DNA from 2 places in the Marinobacter nauticus ATCC 49840 genome. Region 2 is predicted to be linked to the other one. Evidence: predicted binding sites of a transcription regulator. Region 2 holds the regulator's gene; the other holds the start of a gene.
The links. Region 2 encodes sigma-54, which starts transcription at its own class of promoters, with help from an activator protein. Its sites were predicted from a motif close to ANTGGCATNNANNTTGCTNT; they were not measured.
Positions count from the first base shown of each region.

Region 1: a site for sigma-54 is predicted at 6,161-6,180, ahead of flgB (flagellar basal body rod protein FlgB). Genes of this name have one in related genera too.

Region 1 is NC_017067.1:2,224,154-2,235,423, reverse strand. It holds gene MARHY_RS10390 (hypothetical protein) at 1-863, opposite strand, end outside; gene MARHY_RS10385 (ABC transporter ATP-binding protein) at 1,112-2,062, shown strand; gene MARHY_RS10380 (ABC transporter permease) at 2,059-2,832, shown strand; gene queF (NADPH-dependent 7-cyano-7-deazaguanine reductase QueF) at 2,851-3,669, shown strand; gene MARHY_RS10370 (adenylate/guanylate cyclase domain-containing protein) at 3,679-5,118, opposite strand; gene MARHY_RS10360 (nitroreductase family protein) at 5,454-6,035, shown strand; gene flgB (flagellar basal body rod protein FlgB) at 6,252-6,650, shown strand; gene flgC (flagellar basal body rod protein FlgC) at 6,684-7,133, shown strand; gene MARHY_RS10345 (flagellar hook assembly protein FlgD) at 7,151-7,828, shown strand; gene MARHY_RS10340 (flagellar hook protein FlgE) at 7,857-9,770, shown strand; gene MARHY_RS10335 (flagellar basal body rod protein FlgF) at 9,847-10,599, shown strand; partial or broken gene flgG (flagellar basal-body rod protein FlgG) at 10,681-11,270, shown strand, end outside.
Region 2 is NC_017067.1:2,659,670-2,670,939, reverse strand. It holds gene MARHY_RS12435 (YhdP family phospholipid transporter) at 1-2,595, shown strand, start outside; gene MARHY_RS12430 (carbon-nitrogen hydrolase family protein) at 2,606-3,430, shown strand; gene yjgA (ribosome biogenesis factor YjgA) at 3,431-3,955, opposite strand; gene mgtE (magnesium transporter) at 3,973-5,334, opposite strand; gene MARHY_RS12415 (HPr family phosphocarrier protein) at 5,426-5,695, opposite strand; gene rapZ (RNase adapter RapZ) at 5,702-6,586, opposite strand; gene ptsN (PTS IIA-like nitrogen regulatory protein PtsN) at 6,641-7,111, opposite strand; gene hpf (ribosome hibernation promoting factor) at 7,200-7,508, opposite strand; gene MARHY_RS12395 (RNA polymerase factor sigma-54) at 7,582-9,111, opposite strand; gene lptB (LPS export ABC transporter ATP-binding protein) at 9,300-10,025, opposite strand; gene lptA (lipopolysaccharide transport periplasmic protein LptA) at 10,003-10,569, opposite strand; gene lptC (LPS export ABC transporter periplasmic protein LptC) at 10,553-11,152, opposite strand; gene MARHY_RS12375 (KdsC family phosphatase) at 11,149-11,270, opposite strand, start outside.

The sequences.
Region 1 (11,270 bases), 440 kb from region 2:
GTGGCGTCTTCCGGTGACAGGTAGTACTGCCTTGATAACTTCCGGGTTATAGCGGCGAGCTCTCTGCGAAGGTAATTGCGGGCCTGTTCGTTGTCGAATTCATCCATGTTGCGCACAGACTGGAGAATTCGTTCCCGGAGCGCCTCCAGATCTTCCTTGTAGTCGACATCAGGATCCAGCTCACCATCTACAGGGCGGTCATCGGCGTTGTCGATTTCCTCCTGGGTTGGCGGCTCACCGCACAGTGGGTCGTCTTTCGGGTGGAAGCAGATCTCCGCCAGGATCTGGTTGGCCGGCGAATTCTCGGCGGTAAACTCGCCGATGCTGACATTGAAATCTATGGTGTTCGGCAGGTTAGGATCATCAAGCGCCTCGTTGAGCTGGTTGATGACTCGCTCGCGGATGTCGATGCCCTCGTCGTCGTCTACGTTCTCGGTCCAGTTCAGGGCCAGAAGGAAGCGGGACAGGTTCATCAGTGTGTTGTTCTCAAACAATAGCTGTTCACGGACCTGGTGGCTGTTCAGTCCTTCATCGTCAACGGCCGGGGTTTGCAGGGCCGCGCGGGTGTCTTCCTGAAATTCCAGGAAGGTCACGTATTCCCTTGCCGGAATCCCTTCTGCGATAGGGAGATTGCCTACTTTGACCGAGAGTGTCTCGCCGGGGTAATAGCGGAACTCGCCACGTGTGTTGGTCTTTCCGGACTGACTGGCAGTCTGGTAGGTCAGCCCACCAACGCCCTGGAAATGAATTCGCCCGGTGCGGGTATCGTCGGATCCGGAGCTGCTGCCACTATCGAAGCAGCCGGTCAGGGCGATGGCTGCAGAGAGTGGCAGAATAAAGCGGGTTAGGTGAACGAGTTTCATGGCGTTTCGTACAATCCCTTCGCGTTGACCTGGAGCATCCGGTGGCCGGTGTCCGATTTGTAAGTTGTTGTAACCGCATTATAGGGATGGCACTTCGGCTATATCGGGAATCCTGTCGCAGTTTGAGGGTTTGGGGCACCTGGCTTTAATTGGCTTCGTCCCTTGAATTTTCCGGCGTTGCCTCAATCAAATAGCTCTCTATCTTTTTAGCTCCTCTGGAGCCCGGTTTCTGAACAACGGTGGGGTGTATGACCTACGCACTGGACATTGAAGGGCTGACCAAGAACTACAGCGATGGTTTTCAGGCCCTCAAAGGCATTGATCTGCACGTTCGGGAAGGCGATTTTTTCGCCTTGCTGGGCCCAAACGGGGCCGGCAAGTCGACCACTCTTGGGATTGTTTCCTCTCTGGTAAACAAGTCGGGCGGCAAGGTCAGAGTGTTCGGCCATGATATCGATACAGACCTCTCAAGCGCCAAGCTCTCCCTGGGTGTGGTTCCACAGGAATTCAATTTTAACCAGTTCGAGAAGGTGGAAGATATCGTCACCACGCAGGCTGGTTATTACGGCATACCCCTGAAAACCGCACGGGTGTCTGCGGAAAAGTATCTGAAGAAGCTCGGGCTCTGGGACAAGCGCAACACACCGGCCAGGATGTTATCCGGTGGTATGAAACGCCGCCTGATGATCGCCCGGGCACTGGTACATGAGCCCAGATTGCTGATTCTTGATGAGCCGACAGCCGGTGTGGATATCGAATTGCGTCGCTCCATGTGGCAATTCCTGGAGGAGATGAATCGTCAGGGGACTACCATCATTCTGACCACCCACTATCTGGAGGAGGCGGAAGCCCTGTGCCGCAACATTGCCATTATTGATCATGGGGAAATCATCCGGCACACCAGCAAGCGGGAACTGCTGCAACAGCTCAGTGTAGAAACCTTTGTACTGGATACCGAGCAGCCGTTAGAAAAAGCCCCTGAGCTGACTGCATTCAAAGCCAGCCTGGATGACGATGGTGCGCTTGAAGTGGAAGTTGCCAAGGGACAGGGTTTGAACGCTCTGTTTATCGAACTGGAGAATCTGGGTATTCGTGTGCTGAGCATGCGAACCAAGGCCAACCGGCTGGAAGAGCTGTTCGTTCGCATGGTTGAGGAGAATGCCCGGGAGGCAGAGAAAGCCAGCGAGGTGACAGCATGACACCGCAAGCACTGTGGACAGCCTTTACAACCATCGTTACCCGCGAGGTTCGGCGCTTTACCCGGATCTGGCCGCAGACGCTGTTGCCGCCGGCCGTCACGATGACGCTGTATTTTATTATTTTTGGCAACCTGATTGGTTCCCGCATCGGTGAAATGGGCGGCTACGACTATATGCAGTTCATTGTGCCGGGCCTGATCATGATGGCGGTGATCACCAATTCCTACTCCAATGTGGTGTCGTCGTTTTTCTCTATGAAGTTCCAGCGCAGTATTGAGGAATTGCTGGTGTCGCCGGTGCCGAACTGGACCATCCTGGCGGGCTATGTGGCTGGTGGTATGGCCCGAGGCCTGAGTATCGGCCTGATCGTCACCTTGCTGTCGCTGGCATTCACTCAGTTAAGTATCCATAACCTGCTGATGGTGGTTATCACGGTGATTCTCACATCGGCATTGTTCTCTCTGGGTGGCTTTATCAACGCCATGCTGGCGACCAAGTTTGATGACATTTCCATTGTCCCGACCTTTGTGCTTACTCCGCTAACGTACCTTGGGGGTGTGTTCTACAGCATCGACATGCTGCCGTCGTTCTGGCAGGGCGTGTCCATGGCGAATCCGATCCTGTATATGGTTAACGGTTTTCGCTTCGGCATACTGGGTGTTTCGGACGTTAATCCGTTCGTGTCTCTTGGTATGATTCTGGTTTTCATCGTCTTGCTGGCGGCGGTAGCCTTGCGCATGCTTGCCCGTGGCAAGGGCATTCGACACTGATTAAATTCCGGAACTGATATGGCTCTTGATAACGCGCCACTGGGCAAGTCCAGTGAATACCCTGATCAGTATGATCCGTCTCTGCTGTTCCCGGTGGCCCGGGAAGAAAACCGCCGGCGAATCGGCCTGGACGATGGTCGCTGGCCCTGGTTTGGCGAGGACATGTGGCAGGCGTGGGAAATCTCCTGGCTGAAGCCTGGCGGTGTACCGGCCGTGGCCTGGGGAGAAATCCGGTTTCCTGCGGCATCGCCTGCCATTATTGAGAGCAAATCCCTGAAGTTGTATCTGAACTCTCTGAATCAGGCGGTGTTCTCGTCTCCGGATCAAGTGGCCGAGACCATTACCCAGGATCTTTCGAGTGCCTGTGGTGCGGCGGTGGATGTGACGCTTCTGAGTGTGGATGACTCAGCGCCTGCAATCGGCCGGCCCGAAGGATACGAGTTGATCGATGATGAAACGCTAGAGCAGGTGGCCTACGACTATGCGCCTGAGTCGCTGACAACCAGCGAGCCGGTGGTCAGTGAAGGCTTGTGTTCACATCTTCTGAAAAGCAACTGTCCAGTGACCGGCCAACCCGACTGGGCCACGGTACTGATTCGCTATTCCGGGAGGAAGATTGATCGGGCAGGGTTGCTGCGCTATATCGTGAGCTTCCGTCAGAAACAGGATTTTCACGAACATTGTGTTGAAACCATCTTTACTGACTTGATGGCGAGGTGTCAGCCGGAATCCTTGATGGTGTGCGCCCGTTACACCCGGCGTGGTGGCCTGGATATCAACCCCTGGCGCAGCACGTGTGCTGAAGATGGTCCGGGGCCGCGGCTGGTTAGGCAGTAGCAGGCTCGGCTATTCGGTATCGTCTTCCTGACGCAGTCGGTCGGCTGCGTCTTCGAGGGCGCTGAGTATGGCTTTGCGCTCACGTTCGGTGACCTTATCGGAATCCAGGTACATGGCAAAGCCGCTGTGTTCGTGTTCCAGGAAGCTACGGTGAGGCCCCATGTCGCGCCGGAAATCCACCACCTCGTAGATGGGCACCGGCTTGCCAAAGCCTTTTACGGTAATCTCGCCCTTGTCCCGGCACATAATGCGGTCTTTGATCAGCGAGAAGGTCTCATACGACACCAGAATCTCGCCTGGTTCCGCCAGGGACTCCAGTCGGCTGGCGAGGTTCACTTCCTTGCCGATAATGGTGTAATCCATCCGGTTTTCGGCGCCGAAGTTACCAACCGTGGTGTAGCCGGTACTGATGCCCATGCGGATTTCCAGGGGCGTCTTGATGCCCTGGCTGCGCCATTTCTGGCGCATGATCTTCATGTGTTTGCGCATCTCGATGGCCATGGACACACACGAGAACGCATCTTCTTTCTGGCCGCGACTGGTCGGATCGCCAAAGAACACCATGATGGAATCGCCGACAAACTTGTCGATGGTGCCGCCGTATTTCAGGGCGACCTCTGACATTTCGTTGAAGTAGTGATTCAGAAGCTCGGTAAGGGCTTCCGGCTCCATCTCCTCCGACAGTTCAGTAAAGCCTTTTATGTCTGAGAAAAACACTGCGAGTTTCTTGCGCTGGGTTTCAAGCCGAACATCCCGTTCCCCGGTAAAGATGGACTGCCAGACCTGAGGCGACAGGTATTTCGAGAGCTTGTGGGACAGGGCGATGGACTGTTCCCGCTGGTTCTGAATCTGGGTCTTTGCCAGCAGCAGGGCCCGGGCCTGTTGGTGTGAGTAATAGGCGGTAACGCAGATGTACGTGCCTGTGGCCAAAATGGCGACGATGCTGGTGAGCAGGGGGGCTTCCAGATCGGCGGCGGTGCCGGTTGCCGCCACTGTGGCGGCCATGGCGGCCGACATGAGCGCTGTGCCGAACAACCATTGCCTGACGCCGCCCACGATCAGACAGCTGAACATCAGCATCAGGACAACCGATACCGACGGAATGGCGATCAATCCGATCAAGCCAATAAAGCTGCCTCCGATTATGCAGTCGAGGAACAGCATTTTTTGCCGAATCCGGGCTGAACGTCGCAGGAAGGTTCGCCGTGTAAGCACGTGCGCGAGATGAGGCCAGATCAGAGCGCCAGCCACCATCCAGAGAAGCAATTGGGGAAACACATCCTGAAGGACACCCGTGACAATAATGGCGGCAGTGGCGGTGTAGGCCAGTATCCGACCGTTGTAATCGGGCATCGGTGGAATCGCCACCGTGTGGTCGTAGATGTCGCCTTGCCCCAGCTTGCCGGTATTGCCGGTTACGCTGCGTAATTCAGCGGGTGCGCTCATCATTTTCAGAACCGGATCCTTCCGATAAGTATGTCGCGAAACATTCCCCAGTCTCCCATAAGGCAATAAACAGCCCACAAGACAACACTCAGAGCAAGCTTGCACTCAATAAAATGAAAGCGGAGGCAGTCAGCGCCACTGTGATCATCCAGGTGGTCCGGGTAGAATTCTGCAAAGTTGCGAAATGCCCGCTGGTCGCTCATTGTATGTTGCCGGTTCTTTATAATTGTTGGTTTGAACTACGACTAAAGATTAACAGCATTACGTAGAACTCACAATTCATCGGGGCCGCTTCCGGCCCAACCGAAAATCATGCAACCAATCAACAGCGAGACTGTATGAGTTCGATAACCCGTTTTATTCTGGATCGTGCTTCGGAGCCCCGTTTGCAGGCACCGGCACCACCGGTGTCTGTGGTTGATCAGGCCTTCCGGTGCGCGGCCCGGGCCCCGGATCATGCGTTGTTGAGGCCCTGGCGTTATCTCGTGATAGAGGGGGAAGGCCTGGCAGCTCTGGGCGACCTGTTTGCTGAATGCTGCCCGCCGGAGGCTTCTGATAAGGAGCGTGAGAAGGCCCGGAATGCTCCGGCTCGTGCACCCATGATTATTGTCGGTATTGCGTCGCCCCGTCATCATCCGAAGGTGCCGGAGGTGGAGCAGGTAATGTCGGCAGCGGCTGGTATGAGTTTTATCTCCCTGGCGCTGAATGATGCCGGCTACGGCGCCATGTGGCGAACCGGGCCTGTAGCTTATCATTCGTCGCTGCATGACGGTCTTGGGCTGCTGCCGGGCGAGTCCATTGTCGGTTTCCTCTATACCGGTACCGTTGCCAGTGAGAAACCATCGGTGCCCCGGCCGGATACCAAAGAGTATGTCTCAAGGTGGGCCGCGCCAGGGCGCACTTCCCCCTGGCAAGTCTGAGCCTCGATCAGCGGTAAGTCCGCCTGGGGAAACCCGTTGCCGCCCTCGTTGCGTTTAACCGGAATTTGCCGCTCATTTATTAGACAGTCCTCTTCGAAGCCCGCATTACAGCGGGCTTTTTCAATTCTGGCACTCTGCTTGCTTTAATCACTTCAGAACGCAAAACCGGCAAGTTCACAGGTTCAGCCTGGTCGGTGCAAAGATCTGGAGGCAGTAATGGCTATTACATTCGACAAAGCGCTTGGTATTCATGAGCACGCGCTGCAGGCGCGGGTCAAGCGGGCCGAAGTGCTGGCGAACAACCTGGCAAATGCCGACACCCCGGGCTACAAGGCCCGCGACGTGGATTTCCAGGCGATGATGCAGAAGGCGCAGGATTCCATGACGGGCTTTGGTATGACCACGACCCACAGTGGTCATATGGACACCTCCAGCCCCGGCGCTGACGGCGAGCTGCTGTACCGTACCCCGCACCAGCCATCAATTGATGGCAATACCGTGGATGCGCAGGCCGAGCAGACCCGTTTCATGCGCAACGCCATGGATTACCAGGCCAGCTTCCAGTTCCTGAGTAGTCGGTTTTCCGGCCTGACCAAGGCGCTGAAGGGCGAATAAGCCGCAGTCCGTACGAGATTTAAGGAGATTGTCATGTCACTGGGTAACATTTTCGACATCGCCGGTTCCGGCATGACCGCACAGTCACTGCGGCTCAACACCACCGCGTCTAACATTGCCAACGCAGAAACCGCCAGTTCGAGCACGGATACAACGTACCGTGCCCGCAAACCGGTGTTTGCCGCTATTCAGCAGGCCATGCTGAACCCTGATCAGCAGGGATTTGGTATGGGTTCCGAAGAGGGGCCCGGGGCAGGTGTTCGCGTTGAGGGGATTGTCGAGAGCGATGCAGAACTGCAGATGCGCTATGAGCCGAATCACCCTGCCGCGAACGAGGAAGGGTACGTTTATTACCCCAACGTGAACGTGGTTGAGGAAATGGCGGACATGATGTCGTCGTCCCGCAGTTTTCAGATGAATGTGGATGTCATGAACACCGCCAAATCCATGATGCAGCGAATTCTGACACTGGGTCAGCAGTAACAAGTGAGGATTAAGCCATGAGTGCAGTGAATTCCGCAGCCGCCTCAGACGTGCTGAGCCAGTACCAACTGAACCAGGAGGGCAAGACCCCTGGTGGCAACGAGCTGGGTAAAGACGCGTTTATGGAGCTGATGCTGGCGCAGCTCAAGAATCAGAACCCACTGGAGCCGCAGGACAACGGCGATTTTATCGCCCAGTTGGCCCAGTTCAGTTCACTGGAAGAAATGCAGAATCTGTCGGGCAGTGTCGACGATGTGGTTGGTCAGTTCCGGTCCAGCCAGGCCTTGCAGGCCTCGGCGATGGTAGGCAAAACCGTTCTGGCACCCTCCAGTGTGGGCATTTTGGGTAGCGAAGGCGAGATAACTGGCACCATTCAGGTGCCGGCTTCCACGGGTGGGCTGCGACTGTCGGTCATGAATCAAAGCGGTGAGTTAGTTCGCCAGATTGATATGGGCAGCAGCCAGGCTGGTGTGGTTTCGTTCCAGTGGGATGGGCAAGACGGCAACGGCAATCCTTTGCCGCCCGGCCCCTACTCGATTGTGGCGCAGGGCTCCTATCCCTCCGGATCGGAGCAGTTGGCGACCATGGTGAGCGCCAATGTCGACAGTGTGTCGTTGGGGCAGGGTGGTTCCATTACTCTGAATCTGGCCGGAATGGGCTCCATTCCGCTGTCTGAAGTCAAACAAATCAACTGATCCGGTGTCAGACCAGGAGGTATAAGTCATGGCATTTAACACAGGTTTGAGTGGTCTGCGCGCCGCTTCGGTGGATCTGGATGTCACCGGTAACAACATCGCCAACGCCAGTACCGTCGGCTTCAAAAGCAGCAAGGTACAGTTCGGTGATTTGTACGCCAGTGGTTTCCTGAGTGCCGGTACCAATCCGATTGGCGACGGCGTGCGGGTGCAGGACGTAAAGCAGTCATTCGGTCAGGGCAATATCAGCTTCACCGATAACGGCCTGGATATGGCTATCAGTGGTGATGGCTTCTTTATTCTGAACAATGGCGGTGAAATCCGTTACTCCCGGGCTGGCCAGTTCGGGATTGATAAAGAAGGCTATGTTGTTAATAACCAGAATATGAGGGTGCAGGGTTATACCGCTGATGATGATGGCAACCTGTCTGGCATCCGTGGTGACCTTCAGATTGAAACCGACAACCTGGCGCCCCGTCGCACAACGAACCTCCAGACCGATCTGAATCTGGATTCCCGAGAGACTGTGCTTGAGCGTCGCATCCGGGATTTTGATCCGATCGCGCTTGCAGATCTTCAAGGTTCCGGCTTTACCTTCGGCTACTCCGACGGCACCAGTGATTACACGGTACCGCAGATTGATGCCACGGCTTCTGCCAGTGATGCTGCCATTGCCATTAATGCTGCGCCGGGAGTAACGGCCACTGCCAGAACCGCAGCTTCCCTGACCGGTTTGACCGATAGCGATGTGAGCAGCGCCACCAATTTCCGGCTTGAAATCCGGATAGACGGATCTGCACCGATCCCGCTGAATCTGGAAAATGTATCCTCCCTGGAAGATGTGGCGGAAGCCATTAACGACACCAGCGACAATGCGATCTCGGCCTCGGTTGTCGATGATGACGAAGACCCCTCAACCCCCGATGTTTTGCGAATTATCCATAGTGGTGGGCAGCCGCTGGAGGTAGCCTACGGCGATGCTCCCACAGGTACTCCGCTCACCAACAACCAGCAATATGACGGTGAGGTGTTCGTTACCACCGATCGCAATGTTGAGCAGGTGACCACTGATTCAGGTAGCAACGCGTTTGAAGTCGCCTTCAATGCGACACCGTTTACCGTAACCAACGAATTCAATCCCATCGACCAGCGTACATACAACCACGCAACGTCGACCACCATATTTGACAGCCTGGGTAATTCCCACGAATTGACACAGTTCTATGTAAAAGAGCCATCTCCGGGTAACGGGGTGGGTCAGAGCCAGTGGTCTATCTACCTCCAGATTGACGGTGAACTGGTGGGTGGTACCGACCAGACGCCGTACACTGCCTTGTTTGACCAGGATGGCCAGTTGGAATCCATCAACGGTGATCCGAACGGTGAGTTGATTATTACCGACTGGGTGCCAAAGGATCCAAGCGGTGATCCGAACGGTGCTGACGGCCCACCGGCAAATCCCGGTGATGTGGTCAGCCCGATTCCTGAGCCGGCCACCAGTTCTGCGTTCGTTGTCAATCTGGCCAATACCACCCAATATGGCGCGGCATTTGGTGTTAACGATCAGCAGCAGAACGGCTACACCACCGGCCGTCTTTCAGGCCTCGATGTGTCCGACCAGGGCGTGATCTTCGCCCGGTATACCAATGGTCAGTCCAAGTCTCTGGGTCAGGTGGCCCTGGCTGCGTTCAATAACACTGACGGTCTTTCTCCGGTGGGTGACACCACATGGGTGGAAACCTTTGAATCCGGCCAGCCGGTGATTGGTGCTCCGGATACCGGCACGCTTGGTTCCATCAAGGCCAGCTCCGTAGAGGACTCCAATGTGGATCTTTCGGCAGAGCTGGTGAACCTGATCATTGCCCAGCGCAACTACCAGGCCAACGCCAAAACCATTGAAACCTCCGATGCGGTCACCCAGACCATCATCAACCTCCGATAATTTCGCGCCCTAGCGAACATGGCATGACTCCTGCAGGAAGACTGGAAACAGTCAAAATTCCGGCAGGAGTTTGCCCATGGACAAAGCCCTCTATATTGGAATGTCTGGCGCCAAGCAGAACATGCTGGCCCAGCGTGCCCATGCCAACAACCTGGCTAACGTCAATACCACCGGGTTCAAGAAGGATTTTGCCCAGGCCCGCAGTATGCCCGTGTTCGGTGAGCACCATCCCACCCGCGCCTACGCCATGACCGAGCGGCCCGGCACTGATCTCTCGCCCGGCGCTTTAATGGAGACCGGCCGCAAGCTGGATGTGGCGGTAGACGGCGGTGGCTGGCTCGCCGTTCAAAACAATCTGGGCGAAGAGGTATTCACCCGTACCGGTAGCTTACAGGTCGACGTGAACGGACTTGTGCGGCTGGCGAGTGGTGAGCTGGTTCTGGGTAACGGTGGGCCGGTGGCTCTTCCTCCTTTTGACAATCTTCAGGTTGGCTCGGACGGCACCATCTCCATTGTGCCGGTAGGTGGGCCGCCGGATCAGTTGGTGGATGTTGACCGACTGAAGCTTGTCAACCCACCGGCAGATGCACTTGAGAAAGGTCTGGATGGGTTCATTCGACGCAAGCCGGATCAGGCTCTGGATGGTCCAGAGCCACCGGATGCAGCCATGCGTGTCGCCACTGGTTTTCTCGAAAGTTCAAACGTGAATGCGGTGGAGGAAATGATCTCCAACCTGCAGTTGTCTCGCCAATACGAGATGCAGGTAAAGGTGATGTCGACCGCCAATGAAAATTCCGAGGCTACGGCACGACTGTTGCAGAACCTCTGATAACGATGATCAAACGCCATCGGTTGGCGGAGAGCGGCAAAAGATCGCCGCATCGTCCACCGGCAGGCAAGGAGTAAAACAATGCATCCAGCACTTTGGGTCAGTAAAACCGGGTTGAGCGCGCAGGACACCAACATGTCCACCATTTCCAACAACCTGGCCAATGTGAATACCACCGGCTTCAAGCGGGATAGGGCGGTGTTCCAGGATCTGCTGTATCAGATAAACCGTCAGCCCGGCGGGCAGAGCACTGAGAACACGCAGTTGCCCTCTGGCCTGCAGCTGGGGACCGGGGTCCGGATTGTTGGCACTGCCAAGCAATTCAGCCAGGGCAACCTGCAGATAACTGAACAGCCTCTGGATATGGCGGTGAATGGTCGGGGATTCTTTCAGATTCAGATGCCGGACGGACAGATCGCCTATACCCGGGATGGCCAGTTTCAACTGAACTCTGATGGCGATGTGGTCACACCGGATGGTTTTCCGCTTCAGCCGAATATCAATGTCCCGGAGAACGCCACCAATATCACCATTGGCAAAGATGGGACGGTCACCGCTATTACCGATGACCAGGCTGCGCCCGTCAATCTCGGGCAGATCACCCTGGTGGACTTCATCAACCCGCAGGGCTTGCAGGCCATCGGGAACAATCTGTTCAAGCAGACCAATGC
Region 2 (11,270 bases):
CGATTGGTTCAGGCCCTGGAGCTGCTGCCGGATGCCGCCAGCGAGGCGCTGGAGCATTATCAGCCTGCGGGTTTTCTGGACGATATGTTGTTTACTCTGCCAGAGCAGGGCTCCCGGTTCTCGTTAAGTGCCAGATTGCGGGAGTTCGGGGTGCGGGCCTGGTCTGGCGCTCCCCGCGCCGAGGGGCTATATGGCTTTATTCAGATGAATCCAGACAGCGGCAGGGTGACCCTGGATACACCAGAACCCGCCATGCTGGGCTTTCCGCAGTTGTTCAACACTGACTGGATGCTGGACTCTCTATCCGGAACTGTCGCCTGGACCCTGGAAGGAGGGATCACCAGGGTATTCTCCGATGATCTGGAGTTTATCTATCGTTCAGATACCCGGTTAAGCGGCGCGTTTGACCTGCGGCTGGATCGATACGGGGAGGACAATCTTGGTTTGAGCGTCGGCGTAGAAGGCGGCAATGCCGATATGCTGGCGGATTTCGTGCCGGCGAATGCTGTGGGCGAAGGGCTTTACGAATGGCTTACCAACAGTATTCCGGAGGCCGGTATCCGGGGGCAGTACTACGGCCACGGTCGTATTGATTCCTCCGCGCCGGCTGGATCCTTTGTTTCCTCCATGTGGTATGAATTCGATAACGCCACGATTCGATACGACCAGCGCTGGCCATCTGTGGAGCGGGCCAGCGGGCGGGTTGAGATCCAGAATGCTGACACCCGGGTAACACTCGCTCGGGGCGAGATTGGTGGGTTGGAGCTGGAAAACGCCAGTGTTCACGTCCTTCCCGGAGATGGGGAAGCTGGCACGCTGGTGCGCGTAGATGCAGTGTCGACGGTTCCGGCAGAGAGAATACCCTGGTGGCTGGCCAATACTCCGTTGGGGGAATTGTTGGGATACGGTACCACCCGTGCCCGTTATGACGGGGAGTTTGAGCTGAGTCTTGGGCTGGAGCTACCGCTATCGCAAGGGCAGGACACCCGGGTTACGGCGCAGGTAAAAACCGATAATGCCGGATTCCAATTACCGGATGCGGGACTTCGCTGGCGGAATATTCGGGCTGACCTGACTTACGACAGTGTTGATGGATTTTCCGGGCCACCGGTCACTGCTCGTTTTTTCGATCAACCGGTCAGTGTTGTTTTTTCCACCGCGGAGGCCGGCGACGCCATGCTGATACGCCAGCAAGGTGGTCTGAAGCTGCCAGGCTCCCTGGCGGCCTTTGGCCTGGCTAACGATGCGGCGCGCGGACTTTCCGGAGAACTTGTCTACACCGCTGAGCTGGAATTAGGCGGTGCCAGCGAACCGGTGATTTCCCTGTTTTCAGACCTTGAAGGTCTGCAGGTGGATTGGCCCAAACCACTGGCAAAGACCGCGCGCGAGCGAACCCCCCTGTCGGTCCGGGTTGATCCGTTCCAGAGCGAAGGCGTGGCGATCGCTGCGCAATGGCAGGATCGTCTGGACGCTGAACTTCGTTTTAAAGAGACGGGCTTCGAGCTGGTCTTCGAACATTTGAATCTGGGCGCTCACCATCTGACCAATATCGCCATTGATGCGCTTGAGCTGGAGGACCGGTGGGTCGTTCATACCGACTCGGATCGGGCCCGGGGCAGGGTGGTGTTACCCAGAGAAGGAGGCACGGTAGAGGCCGACTTTGCAACCCTGCGCCTGGTACGGGAGACCAGTGCCGCAGAGCAGGACAACGAATTTCTGACTCTTGAGGAGCAGTTGCAGGCGTTCAGGGAGCTGGATATGGGAAATTGGCCCGACATTGATGCCAGAATCTCGGATCTCCGGCTGGATGGCGAGTCAGCGGGAAGCTGGCGTTTCAAGCTGCGCCCTGAACCCTATCGGTTGCGTGTGCAGGAGGTGGAAGGCCGGCTTGGATCCCTGGTGTTGTCCGGCGATATGACCTGGAGCATTGTGGATGACCGGGAAACGACCCGGTTTACTGGTAAGCTGGAGGGCGGGGCCCTTAAGGATCTGGAAGCGCTGACTGGCAGCACCATTCCGATGACCAACGAAGAAACGGCGGTTGAACTGGATCTGGATTGGCCGGGAAGCCCGAACAACATTGCTCTCAGCAAGATAAGCGGCACGGTCAGTGCCCGCCTGGACGACGGCATGATCATGGAGCAGAGCAATTCGGCGCAATTGTTCCGGATCTTCAACCTGCTGAACACTGATACGCTCTGGCGCAGGTTGCGGCTGGACTTCTCGGATCTGTACGAACGGGGCGTAGCCTTTGACGCCATTTCCGGTAAAGCCAACATCATAAATGGCCTGGTGACCATGGATCCGGAACTGCAACTGGTGGGTCCGTCCGGCGCGTTCAAGCTCAGTGGCAATACCAACATGGCCGAAGAAACGTTGGATATGCGCCTGGTCCTAGTGCTACCCGTGACACAGAATCTGCCCCTGGCTGCCATACTGATGGGGGCGAGCGCCCCCATCGGCGGCGCCTTGTTCGTGCTCGATAAAATTCTGGGCGACCCGTTGAGCAAACTGACCAGTGCCACGTACAGTGTCACAGGAACCTGGAGCAATCCGGAAGTGGATCTGCGGGGCGTGTTCGATACCGGTGAGTAAGGAGGCCATGATGGTTCAGGTCGCGGCAATACAAATGGTCAGTACCCATGACATCGATGCCAACCTTGAAGAGGCCCGCAGACTGCTGGCTGAAGCGGCAGGCGCAGGGGCGAAGGTGGCTGTGTTGCCCGAGAACTTCGCCGTTCTGGCCACCGCGCAGATGCTGGAGTGCGGCCGCCGGGAGGCGAGTAGCGAGCCTGTTATCCGTCGCTTTCTGGCCGAGCAGGCCCGGTCATTGGGGCTCTGGATTGTCGGCGGTTCCCTGCCGTTGGCCAGTCGGCGAGATGGTTCAGAGATAACAGACCGGGTACGCGCCACCTGTCTGGTGTACAACGATCATGGCGAAGAAGTGGCCCGCTACGACAAGATTCACCTGTTTGACGCCATGGTTGAAGACGCCCACGGCCAGTATCGGGAATCGGATACCTTTGAGCCCGGTGATCAGGCGATTACGGTGGATACGCCGGCCGGACGACTGGGGTTGGCGATCTGTTACGACCTTCGCTTTCCAGAACTGTTCCGGGCCTTGAGAGAGCAGGGCGCCGAATGGGTCTGCCTGCCCAGCGCCTTTACCTGGCAGACGGGCAATGCCCATTGGCACGCCCTGATACGCGCCCGCGCCATTGAAAACCAGGTCTGGGTGGTGGCGCCGGGGCAAGGGGGGCAGAACAGTAGCCGGCGAAGAACCTATGGCCACAGCCTGATCTGCGATCCCTGGGGTAAGATCGTCAGTGAGTTCGACGAAGGTCCGGGCATGGCTTGCGCCAATCTGGACCTGGAGCAGCTGAATCAGTTGCGAAGCCGTATGCCCGTGTGGGAGCACCGGCGGCTCTGATTACTGCTCGGCGTCGTCGATCCATTCCCGCAGAGCCCGGAACAGCTTTCGGGCCTGGCCGGTATTCTTGCCTTTTTCGACTTCCTTGCGGGCATTGCGCACCAGATTGCGCAGGTGCTGTACATCGGCCGAAGGGCAGTAATCAATAAACTCTCCTACCACCTTGTCACCTTCGGAAATCATCCGGTCGCGCCAGCGCTCGGCCAGATGGTGTCGGCGGGTATGCTCTTCGCTGCCAGCGTGGAAGGCGTCGATGGCACGGCCAATAGCTTCGGGGTCGTCCTCCTGGCGCAACACCTTACCAATGTACTGCAAGTGTCGCCGGCGGGCCTCACGCTGGGGAATCCGGCGTGATTCAATGATCGCCGCTTTCAGGGTCTCGCTGATGCTCAGGGTGGCCAGCTGTTCGTCGTTCAGGTCCAGCATGCGTTTGCCCAGATCCTGAAGCGCGTGCATTTCGCGCTTCAGCTGCGATTTGCTGGGGCCAAGGTCGTCCTGGAATTCGTCGTCAAATTGGTCAGTCATGGTAGGTCACAGGTTGCTCAGGCATAGAAAATGGTGGCCAGTCCCAGGAAGGCCATGAAGCCGACAACGTCGGTTACGGTGGTGAGTATCACACTGCCGGCCAGGGCCGGGTCAATGTTCCGGGATTTCAGGAACAGCGGCAAGACGGTGCCCACCAGCGCCGCCGCCACCAGGTTAATCACCAGTGCCGCCGCGATGATGGCACCAATCAGCCAGTCCTGGAACCAGACCACCGCGGCGGTGGCAACCACCACCGCCCACAGCAGGCCGTTCAGTACCCCGGACAGAAACTCACGGTTCAGCAGCCAGCCCACGTTGGCACCGCTGATCTGGCCAACGGCCATACCCCGGATCACCAGGGTCAGAGTCTGGCTACCGGCAATGCCGCCCATGCTGGCCACAATTGGCATCAGTACGGCCAGTGCAACGACTTTGGCAATAGTGTCTTCAAACAGTCCAATCACGGCCGATGCGGTAAAGGCCGTGATCAGATTGATGCCCAGCCAGACCGCGCGCCGGCGGGTGGTCTTCATCACCGGGGCAAAGGTGTCCTCGTCTTCATCCAGACCAGCCATACTCATCAGGGAATGGTCTGCGTCCTCACGGATAACGTCGACCACGTCATCGATGGTGATCCGGCCCAGCAGCTTGTTGGTCTCATCCACCACAGGGGCAGAAATCAGGTCGTAGCGTTCGAACAGAGTGGCGACCTTGGTGTCGGACAGGGACACGGGAATGGGTTCAATGTCCGTGTCCATCACTTCCCGAACGGTAGCCGCGGGATTGGATACCAGCATCCGGGTAATGGGCAGCATGCCGATAAACTCGTCCCGACGGCTGACCACAATCAGGCTGTCGGTCATCGGGGGCAGGCTGCGGTGACGGCGCAGGTAGCGCAACACAACGTCGATGCTGATGTCCGGCCGTACCGTGATGGTATCGGTGTTCATCAGGCCGCCGGCAGTGTCCTCCGGGTAAGCGAGGACTTCCTCGACCCGCTGACGGTCTTGCTCATCCATGGTGTCCAGGACTTCCTGGATCACCGTGTCCGGCAATTGCTGAAGCAAGTCGGCCAGGTCATCCGACTCGAAATCTTCCAGAATGTCCGCAAGCTCCTGCGCGTTCAGCTGGCTCAGGAAGTAGCTACGAATATCGTCGCCAAGGTACTGGAGGACTTCCCCTTCCAGCTGCTTGTCGACCAGGTTCCAGAGCAGGGCCCGTTGGCGTGGTGGCGAGGATTCCAGAAGGTGAGCAATATCGCTGGGGCTCAGACCGCCATTCAGAATGCGGGCCACCTGCTTGAGGGCACCACTGTCCAGCGCTTCACTGAGTGAGCGAAGGCGTTGGCGGGCCTGGCTTTTTTCCAGAATGTCGGTCATTGAACCACCTGCGATCAGAAAACCTTTGCATTATAGCGGAGTTAGGTGGCACACGTGAGAAAGGATTGTAGGTGAATGACGAAACCGGAGGTTATTCCCCTTCACCAAAATAATCGTTGATCAGGGCAGCCAGCGCGTCGATGGCATCCTGTTCGTCCGGGCCATCGGCAACCAGTTCCACTTCGGTGCCCTGGCTGGCGGCCAGCATCATCACCTGCATGATGTTCTTGGCGTCTACGTCCCGGCCTTTGCCGCGGATTCGCACCTTGCTGTCAAAGTCTGATGCGGTGGCCACAAGCTTCGCCGTGGCCCGCGCATGCAGGCCGAGTTTGTTGATGATGGTGATGGGGCGGCAAATCATAGGCGCTCAGATTTCTCCCCGGGTTTGAAGGTGTGGCAGTTCGGTGTGGCGCACCTGCACATTGCGGTAATTATCGCGGAAATAGCGCCCGAGCTGCTCACACACATAAACAGAGCGGTGCTGGCCACCGGTGCAACCGATGGAAATGGTCATGTAACTACGATTGCTGTCGGCAAACGAGGGCAGCCAGGTATTCAGGAAGCCCGTGACGTCATCCACCATCTGACGTGTCAGCGGTTCCCGTTCCAGAAATTCGATGACCGGCTGATCAACGCCGGTGTGCTTGCGCAGGCTGGTGTCCCAGTATGGATTGGGCAGGCAGCGGACGTCGAAGACATAGTCTGAATCCACCGGCACGCCATGTTTGAAGCCAAAGGACTGGAACAGCAGTGCCAGTTCCTGATCCTTGCGGCCGGCCACGCGCTGCTTGATCATGTCGCGTAGCTCGTACATGGAGAGCCCGGTCGTGTTGACGTAAAGATCGGCCAGCTTTGACAGGGGTTCCAGTAATTGCTTTTCGTTGGTGATTGCCTCCCGCAGAGACGTCTTGTCATCGCTCAGCGGATGCTTGCGGCGGGTTGCGTGAAAGCGTTGCAGCAGTGACTGTTCGTCGGCATCCAGGAATATGATTTCAACCTCGACACCGGTCTGCTTCAGTTGCTGGTAAATGGTTTCAAAATTGGCCAGCTCGGCGGACAGGTTACGGGCATCAATACTGACGGCCATTTTTTTCAGCCGGCCGGGCGCTTCCTGGGTGGCCGCCTCTCGGGTCAGCGGGAACAGCAAGCCAATGGGCAGGTTGTCGATGCAGTAGAATCCCAGGTCTTCCAGCACATGCAGAGCCGTACTCTTGCCGGAACCGGATCGGCCACTGACGATAATCAGCTTCATGGGACTGTTTCTCCTTCAATCTGCCTGGCAGCCTGTCCAGATATCAGGCTGATCTCAGTGATTATTCTCCGCCATACGCTGGTAAAGGGTCGCGGGATCTTCACTTTGGCGCAGCCGGGCGCAGAAAGTGCTGTCATTGAAGCGCTCCGCCAGCTGGCTCAGTAATTCCAGGTGTTCACTGGTGGCTTCTTTGGGGACGATCAGTGCAAACACCAGATCTACCGGCTGGTTATCGATAGCATCAAAGTCTACCGGCTCCTCCAGAGTCATCAGCACGCCGATGACCCGGTCCAGGCCTTCCAGTCGGCAGTGGGGGATGGCAATACCCTCACCGATACCGGTGCTGCCCAGCCGTTCGCGGGAGACCAGATTGTTGAAGATCTGGGTGTCGCTGAGGATTTCATCCTGAAAGTGAATCCGTTCAGCGATGAACTCCAGCACACGTTTCTTGCTTGAGGCCGGCACCTTACAGAGGGTCAGTTCAGGGGCAAGAATATTGTCGATGGTCAGGGATGGCTCGCTCATGGATCGACTGCATGTCCGTAAAAAAAAGGCTGCGGCCGGTTAGCCCCGCCGCAGCTCGTTTCATGAAACACCCGGTAAGGTTCGCGCTTCAGCGACCGCCGTTACCGTGCATCCGGTCTACGTTCTTTTCCTTGTGCTTGAGGATCTGACGGTCCAGCTTGTCGACCAGAGCGTCGATTGCGGCGTACATGTCCTCATTTTCTGCCTTTGCGTGAATCTCACCACCAATCACGTGCAGCGTGGCTTCCGCCATCTGGCGCACCTTCTCGACCTCCAGGGTGACCTGGCAGTTACTGATATGGTCGAAGTGACGCTCCAGCTTCTCGAACTTGGTGTTGACGTAATCCTTCAGAGCGGGAGTCAGTTCTACGTGATGGCCTGAAATGTTGAGTTGCATAGGCGTCTCCTGTTGTCATACTGCCGGCGTGCTTGCCGGCTTGCATGCCAGTGCATCTTGCACCGGCGAAAGTTTAAACCAGGCGTTTTCGTTCGTTCGAGGGAGGAATATGCATGGCCTCCCGGTATTTGGCGACGGTACGCCGCGCCACGTTGATTCCCTGTTCCCCTAGCATGGCTGCAATTTTGCTATCGCTCAATGGCTTTTTCGGGGTTTCCTCGGCAATCAGCTTCTTGATCATCGCCCGGATGGCTGTAGACGAGCATTCGCCGCCCTCGGCGGTGCTGACGTGGCTGGAGAAAAAGTACTTCAGCTCGAAAATACCGCGGGGCGTGTGCATGTACTTCTGGGTGGTAACCCGGGAAATCGTGGACTCGTGCATTTCCACCGCCTGGGCAATGTCAGACAGGATCAGAGGCTTCATGGCTTCTTCGCCCTGATCCAGGAACCCTTGCTGGTGTTCAACGATGCGGGTGGCCACTTTCAGCAGGGTTTCATTCCGGCTTTGCAGGCTCTTGATAAACCATTTCGCTTCTTGCAGCTGGTCGCGCAGGTAGGTGTTATCGGCACTGCTGTCAGCCCGGCGGATCAGTGACGCGTAGCTGGCATTCACCCGGATACGCGGAGCGATTTCCGGGTTGAGTTCAACCCGCCATCGGCCTTCGTGTTTGCGTACGATAACGTCCGGGATAACGTAATCTGGTTCGGCCCGGTCCACGACATCGCCAGGGCGCGGGTTCAGGCTGGTGATCAGGGCCAGTACCTGTTTCAGCTGGTCTTCCTTGAGCCGGCTGCGGCGTAACAGCTGCGCGTAGTCCCGGTTGCCAAGCAGATGCAGGAACTGGGTAACCACCAGTCTCGCCTGGCGCAGCCAGGGGGTATCCGGTGGCAGCTGATTGAGCTGAATAAGGAGGCATTCCTGGAGATCACGAGCGAACACGCCGGGCGGGTCGAAGTGTTGCAGGCGGTGGAGTACCGCTTCCACTTCGTCCAGTTCTAACGGGTCTTCTTCGGTTTCGTCCAGCAGGCCTGCGTGAATGTCCTCAATGTCAGACGTCAGGTAGCCGCGCTCATCCACAGCATCCAGCAGCGCGTGGGCAATGGCCTGATCCCGCTCGCTCAGAGGCGTCAGGTTCAGCTGCCACTCGAGGTGATCCTGCAGGGTTTCGGTAGGCGAGTTCCGGGTTTCGAAATCCGATTCGTGTTCGTCTTCGCCTTTGCTGGCCGGAGCCGGGGCAGACTGGTAGATGTCGTCCCAGGCGGTATCCACTGGCAGATCATCGGGAATGTTGTCCGGAATATCGTTCTCGGACGACCAGTCCGGGCCGTTCTCGGTTTCGTCCCAGTCCGGGCTCGCGTCCTGGTGGCTGTCGTCCTGGTTGGCCTCAGAGCTGGAAGCGTCACTGTGCTCGTGCTCTTCGCGCTCGTCGCCTTCCGCGTGCTCATCGTCCTCTGAGGTTTCCAGCATGGGGTTGGATTCCAGCGCCTGCTGGATTTCCTGCTGGAGATCGAGGGTAGAAAGCTGTAGCAGGCGTATGGCCTGCTGCAGCTGGGGCGTCATGGTCAGACTCTGGCCCAGCTTAAGCTGTAATGAGGCTTTCATAACCATGGCTCAAGATCCATAACTCATGGGCATCCCGGTTGTTGCTTTGCCGGCGCACAGGCCGAAAAAAATGTTGTACGCTGGTTACTTGCCATTGTCTGTGAACAGTATAAGCAAGTTTTTTGCCGAGTTTACTTGCTACAGATCATCAAAACAATCAGACCTCGGATAAACCCTGTTTTATCAGGTCAGAGCCGGAACTCATCACCCAGATACACTTCTTTCACTTGCTGGTTTGCCAGAATGGCTTCGGCATTGCCGGAGGCGATGATGTGGCCGCCGGAAACGATGTAGGCATTCTCGCAGATGTCGAGGGTTTCCCGAACGTTATGGTCGGTAATCAACACGCCTATACCTTTATCCCGCAGGTGCCGGATAATGTGCTTGATGTCACTGACGGAGATAGGGTCTACGCCCGCGAAGGGTTCGTCCAACAGGATAAACGCGGGCTCCATGGCCAGCGCCCGGGCGATTTCAACCCTGCGGCGTTCGCCTCCGGATAGCGCCATACCCACGCTGTCTCGGATGTGAGTAATATGAAACTCTTCCAGCAACTCTTCCAGCTTGGCCTCCCGTTCCGCCCGACTCATGCCTTTGCGGGTTTCGAGGATGGCCATGATGTTGTCCCGCACGGTCAGTTTGCGAAACACGGAGGCTTCCTGGGGCAGGTAACCGATGCCCTTGCGGGCGCGCCCATGCATTGGCAGTGGGGTGATGTCCTGGGTGTCGATGGTGATCCGGCCGTGATCCGCAGGCACCAGGCCCACGATCATGTAGAAGCAAGTCGTCTTGCCGGCGCCGTTGGGGCCGAGCAGGCCGACAATCTCTCCGGAGCGAATTTCCAGAGAAACGTCCAGTACTACTTTTTTCTGCTTGTAGCTTTTTGCCAGATTACTGGCCCTGAGAACTGCCATCCGAATCTTTCCCGTCACTGGATTGAGCTGAATTACGAGGCTGAATCACCATTTCCACCCGGCCGGAGCCGCCGTCGGATGGCGTGCCGCCTTCCGCAGTAACAACGCGGCGAACGGTGTCGTAGTGGATGACATCGCCCCGGAATACGTTGCCGTCTTGTTCAATAACGGCCTGGCGTTCAAAAATGACCAGGTTTTCATCGCCAGACCAGGTGATGTTCAGGGCCTTGGCATCGGTCATGCCTTCGCCTTCCTGGCCGGGTTGCCGGTAATGGGCGGGGTTGCCGGCGGCTTCAATCCGGCTGACACCCTGTTGGTTGCGGTAAAGTACCACCCGATCCGCGTCCAGCCGGGTTTCGCCCTGAATCAGTTCGACAGCGCCGGTGTAAACGGCCGTTCCGGCGCTTTCATCCAGGCGGGCCGAATCTGCACTGACCTTTATGGGGATATCGGAATCCAGGTTGAATGCCGATGCCGGGCCGGCCAGCAATGCCAGGGCCAGAATCGCTGGCCGGCAGAAAGATCGTTTACCTGACGGTTTCATATTGTCCCTCTACCCGGGAGTTGAGTTCGAGAATGCGTTCGTTGATCCAGGCTTTCATGCCGGTGGAGCGGGTGACGCCGAAAGGCTCGGTGATGGTCACCGGCTGGTCGGTATAGACGGTGCCGTTGCTGTTGTCCAAGGTCAGCGCCCCGGTCTCCAGAATGGCTTCGCGGCCTTTGGACTGTCGGGTCAGTCGGACGTTCCCCATCAGTTCCAGCATTTCATTGTTCTGCTGAAGGCTACCTTCATTAGACTCGATGAGCCAAGGTTCGGGACTGCCCTCACTGAAAAGTCGGGCTCTCGGCGTATCCAGATGAGCCGTGCCGGTTGCTTCAAACTGCTCAATTCTGGGGCTTTTGAGATCAAACTGGAGGTTCCCTTGCTCATCCCAGGCGCGGTATTGGCCGCCGATCACAAAGCCGTCGGGCTCTGCGGGCCCCCGTAGTTCGCTGGCGGCATTCCGCGAACTGACAGGCTCGTCACTTTGCCACAGCAGAAAAACGGTTGCTGTTACGGTGGCGGCAAGGGCCAGGGCTGTAATCCGCCGTTTGCCACGATCGCCGAAAAGCCGCTCGGTGATCATGCTGGCTCGTCCAGATAGGGGGCAAGAGTGTTGTCCAGATGCCCTTGCGCCCAGAGCAGGAGATCGCAGGCCTCGCGCACAGCGCCCTGTCCACCGGGGCTGCGGGTACAGTAGTCGG